2 regions of the Lacrimispora sanguinis genome follow, and region 2 is predicted to be linked to the other one. Evidence: a T-box and tRNA genes for the amino acid it is inferred to sense, from the RefSeq annotation. Region 2 holds a T-box; the other holds one or more tRNA genes.
The links. A T-box is a leader RNA that pairs with one kind of tRNA and senses whether it is charged. The one in region 2 lies ahead of tyrS (tyrosine--tRNA ligase), so its partner is inferred to be a tRNA-Tyr.
Positions count from the first base shown of each region.

Region 1: it has a tRNA-Tyr gene. The T-box ahead of tyrS (tyrosine--tRNA ligase) is inferred to sense a tRNA for this amino acid. The anticodon was not compared.

Region 1 is NZ_CP173277.1:3,430,213-3,432,687, reverse strand. It holds gene ltrA (group II intron reverse transcriptase/maturase) at 1-662, opposite strand, end outside; tRNA gene ACHZES_RS15945 (tRNA-Leu) at 1,114-1,199, opposite strand; tRNA gene ACHZES_RS15940 (tRNA-Tyr) at 1,240-1,321, opposite strand; gene ACHZES_RS15935 (glycoside hydrolase family 13 protein) at 1,403-2,475, opposite strand, start outside.
Region 2 is NZ_CP173277.1:4,138,061-4,140,535, reverse strand. It holds gene ACHZES_RS19225 (HD domain-containing phosphohydrolase) at 1-58, shown strand, start outside; gene tyrS (tyrosine--tRNA ligase) at 100-1,323, opposite strand; T-box leader at 1,363-1,619, opposite strand; gene ACHZES_RS19215 (winged helix-turn-helix domain-containing protein) at 1,800-2,475, shown strand, end outside.

The DNA.
Region 1 (2,475 bases), 710 kb from region 2:
TGGATCAGGGATATCACCCTTCCATCTTTGATATCCTTTGACAGGACTTGTATAAGTTTACTCTGGTTCACAGTATCGAAAAACTTTTCCAGGTCCATATCTACCGTCCAAACATACCCTTCTTCCAGATATGTCTGGCACTTTAACAGGGCATCATGGGCACTCTTTCCCGGTCTGAATCCGTAACTCGTTTCCACGAATTTCTCTTCATATATGGGCGTTAATATCTGGGCAATTGCCTGTTGAATGACACGGTCTACTGCTGTTGGTATTCCCAGTTTTCTTTTCTTCCCGTTTTCTTTGGGTATCTCTACCCTCCTTACCGGGGCTGGCTGATAGGTTCCTGCCAGTATGGATTTCCTTATTTTCTCGCCATTGTCTTTTAGATACTGTAAAAGTTCATTTACTTCCATTCCATCGACTCCGCCTGCTCCCTTATTCCGTTTCACTCGTTGGTATGCACGGTTTAAGTTTTCATTACTGACGATTATTTCCAGCAATCCATCTACTTTTCTGTCGGCGTTGGTGGCGTTGCTTTCAGTTATCCTCTTGTCAATAAGCGCTCCGCCATTCTCTTCGTGTTCCGCACTATCCCTCCGGCGGCAGCCATTGCTACAGCAATGTTTTGTGCTCTCTCTTTTCTCGACTTCGGTAACATTCATTTACTCCCACCTCCTAAGGTTCCACCCTTCCCATACCCGTCGACTGGCATGGTACTATGGTTTCAGCTGACTTCTCACGATAAATCTTATTTCAACCGTCGTTCGTAAAAAAAAACTCTCCACGTCCGTGAGATCTCCCCGGGTACTCGCATGCTCTTTCTCTCCATCTATCTGCCTTATTTACTGCAAATGGTTCCGTGTAGTTATTGGGCTTTGGCTTGTTTGGCAACCTTACCCCCATTTACAGCCTGATAAGATTTCTATTCGTCAGACCAGAGATTTGCCTCCACCTTCCTTCAGATTCGTCCTCACGGACGACACCCTTGGTCTTGGCTATATCCTTCCCACTACCGGGCGGATTCGAGACTTGCACTCATTAGAACATGCGCCCGCCGGGCACACCAACAAAAAACCTTGTACTCCATATCAGAGTACAAGGTTTTTCTTATCATGCCGGCGACCGGAATCGAACCGGTACGGGAGATTAGTCCCGCAGGATTTTAAGTCCTGTGCGTCTGCCTGTTCCGCCACGCCGGCATTCTCATATACCGTTTCAGTTCTTATAAACGGTACGGACTGGGTGGAGAAGGATTCGAACCTTCGAAGTCGTCGACAACAGATTTACAGTCTGCCCCCTTTGGCCGCTCGGGAACCCACCCATGCTCTTTATTAAGCAAGCGAGTGTTATTTTATCATAGGGACATGAAAAAATCAAGGTTTTTTTTAGAAAAATAAAAATTCTAATCCCGTTCAGCTACCAGCAAAACAGAGCTTGTTCCCGGCATAGAGACAAGCACCTGACCGTCCTTCACTTCATAAGGAATTTTACCCACATTATACCCATTTTCATAGGTCAACATGTAACGGGACATAATTTCCCCGTCCTTCATTCCCAGCTGCCATACCGGGATCCCAATCTGCCGTTCTTCCGGAAGATTGTTGACCGCCACAGCACAAATGCTGTCCTTTAAGAAACGTCCATAGGAGATGAGATGTCTCCCAGCCAGAAGCTGTTTTAAGGACCCCAGGCGCAATGCCGGTATGCTGTGATGAAGCCCGGTCATATACCGGTGAAACTCGATCAGTTCTAAATCCTCTCTGCCCCAGGGATAGGTTCTCCGGTTATCAGGATCCGTCCAGCCGCAGACACCGGCTTCGTCTCCGTAATAAATCGTGGGAGCGCCGGGCCAGGTCATCTGGATCATAACCGCCTCCTTAAAGATCCCATTGTTGATGCCCTGAGAGGCTGCTTCCGGGCCCAGAGTGGAGGTCCGTCCCACCCGGCCGTTCGTTCTGGTCATAAATCGGGAATGGTCATGATTCGACAGCTCATTCATGGCCACCTGAATGGAACCTGTCATCATGCGGCTCATGTGGTAATTCATGGACTTAAAAAAGCTATCGCCATCCCCAAACAGGCCGGGGTTTCTTTCGTCGCTGTGCTTTTCCATGCCTGTTAAAAACCAGGTTACCGGCTCCATAAAGGCATCATAATTCATGACCGTATCCCACTGGTCACCCTGGAGCCAGCTGGACGGGTCTCCGTAATGCTCAGCCAGCACAATGGCCTCCGGATTGGCCTCCTTAACCGCCTTACGGAAATCTCTCCAGAACTTATGGTTATATTCGCTGCTGTGTCCCAAATCTGCCGCAACATCAAGCCGCCATCCATCTATATTATAGGGCGGGGAAACCCACTTTCTGGCGATCTGAAGGCTATACTCATACAAAGTCCGGGAGTCCTCATAATTAAGCTTGGGAAGGGTTGCATGCCCCCACCAGCCGTCGTAGGATCCATTATAGGGCCATGCTT
Region 2 (2,475 bases):
AAAGCTTCACTTTGCACTTACCTTAAGAGACCCGGAGATTATGCCCTCATGGCCATGAAACGTAAAAAATCCGGCTGGAACCAGCCGGATTTTCTTTTCTTATTTTAAGATAACTCTTACAAATTTTTTCTTTCCGCGTTTTACGATCATCCCATCTCCGGAAAATTGCTCTTTCGCGAAAACGGCTTTCACATCAGAAACAGCTTCACCTTCTACGGTTACGCCTCCTTGTTCCACATTGCGCCTTGCTTCAGAACGGGTAGGAGCCAGACCGGACTTTTGAAGAATAGCCAGGATGTCAATGCTTCCGTCTGTAAAATCTGCCTCTTCCAACTCACAGGTTGGCATATCTGCTGTATTGCCGCCGGTAAACAGCGCTCTGGCACTCTCTCTTGCCCTTTCCGCTTCCTCTTTTCCATGAACCAGATTGGTCAGCTCATAGGCAAGAATTTCTTTTGCTTCATTTAACTGGCTGCCTTCCCAGCTGTCCATCTCATTAATCTGTTCGATAGGAAGGAAGGTGAGCATGCGCAGGCATTTTAACACATCTGCATCGGCAATGTTTCTCCAGTACTGGAAGAAATCAAAAGGAGAAGTCTTTTCCGGATCAAGCCATACAGCGCCGGACTGGGTTTTACCCATCTTATTTCCTTCGGAATTTAAAAGCAGGGTGATGGTCATGGCATGAGCATCTTTTCCAAGCTTCCGACGAATCAATTCTGTTCCGCCAAGCATATTGCTCCACTGATCATCTCCTCCAAACTGCATGTTGCAGCCATAACGGTTAAACAGCTCATAGAAGTCATAGCTCTGCATAATCATGTAGTTGAATTCCAGGAAACTTAAGCCCTTTTCCATACGCTGCTTATAGCATTCCGCGGTCAGCATGCGGTTAACGGAAAAATGGGGGCCAACCTCCCTGAGGAATTCGATATAATTTAAGTTCAGCAGCCAGTCTGCGTTATTAACCATAAGAGCCTTTCCTTCTGAGAAATCGATAAAACGGCTCATCTGCTTTTTAAAGCAGTCACAGTTATGCTGGATTGTTTCCACTGTCATCACCTGCCGAAGGTCGCTTCTTCCGGAAGGATCTCCAACCATACCGGTTCCGCCTCCGATCAGGGCGATGGGCTTATTGCCTGCCTCCTGAAGGCGCTTCATTAAGCACAGGGCCATAAAGTGACCTACGTGAAGGCTGTCTGCCGTTGGATCAAATCCGATATAGAATATGGCTTTTCCTTCATTTACCATTTTGCTGATTTCTTCTTCATTCGTCACCTGGGCAATCAAGCCGCGGGCTTTCAATTCTTCATAAATCTTCATCATTATTCTCCTTTTTCATAAAAATAAGCCTCGTCCTATCAAAAGGACGAGGCTGTAGTCTCGTGTTACCACCTTAAGTTTATAAACAGCTCACGCTGTCTACCTCTTTGAGTACCTGATGCGATACTCTAGCACAATAACGGGTGCGGGAATCCGTCGCAGCCTACTTGGCATCTTAGCCGTTTGGTGCGAAGCTCAAAGATGTATTCGCAATCCGTATTCCACGCGCCTCTCATCTGCCGGCTGCTTTCTGTGTGGTCCATCGTAATGCTACTTGTTCTTATCAACGCTTTTACTTGTTTATGAAGTTATAGATTAGTATATGTTGTTTTGTTTTATTTGTCAAGAGGGGTTTTTCATGGAAGATAGCAAATTTTTTTTAATTGTGGTAAAATGGATGCATCTAGAATTACGAACATCACTGCATCAAAAAGAGAGCACAAAAACGAATCCGGAAACATACTGGGAGAAAACCTATGATCACTTTAACCAACAAACAGGCAAGACATTTTATGCTTCTCAAACACGGGCTGCTGGGCAAACACAAATTTAACGGGAAACAGGGCGCCTTCGATTTTGTGCGCCAGGCAGGTTGTATTCAGTTTGATCCGGTTGATTCCTGCGGAAAGAATGCGGAGCTTACGCTGCAATCCCGTGTCAAAGGATTTAAAAAGCAAACGCTATACGAACTGCTATATAGCGACCGCAAACTTGTGGATTATCCTGATAAAAACCTTTCCATCATTCCCACAGAAGACTGGCCGTATTTTGAACGCTATCGGATTGCTGCACGGGAAGGCGGGCGGCGTTTCAAAGAACTGGAGGAACTGGAAGCAAGCACAAAGGATTACATTCAGGCAAACGGAGCGGTCGGTTCTGACAACTTACCCATAGAGGGCAGCATACACTGGCACTCATCCATTCATTGGAGCGGAAATTGGAGCGGCGGTACCAATGCTTCACGGGCGGTGCTTGAGCAGTTATATTCTACCGGTGAACTAATCATTCACCATAAAAAGGGATCTCGTAAGTATTACGACCTCACTCATAAGTATTTACCTGCCGAACTGTTGGAAATTCCTGACCCGCTGCCTGATGAATTTGAGCATCAAAAATGGCGCATTCTCCGGCGGATAGGCGCAGTAGGGTTTC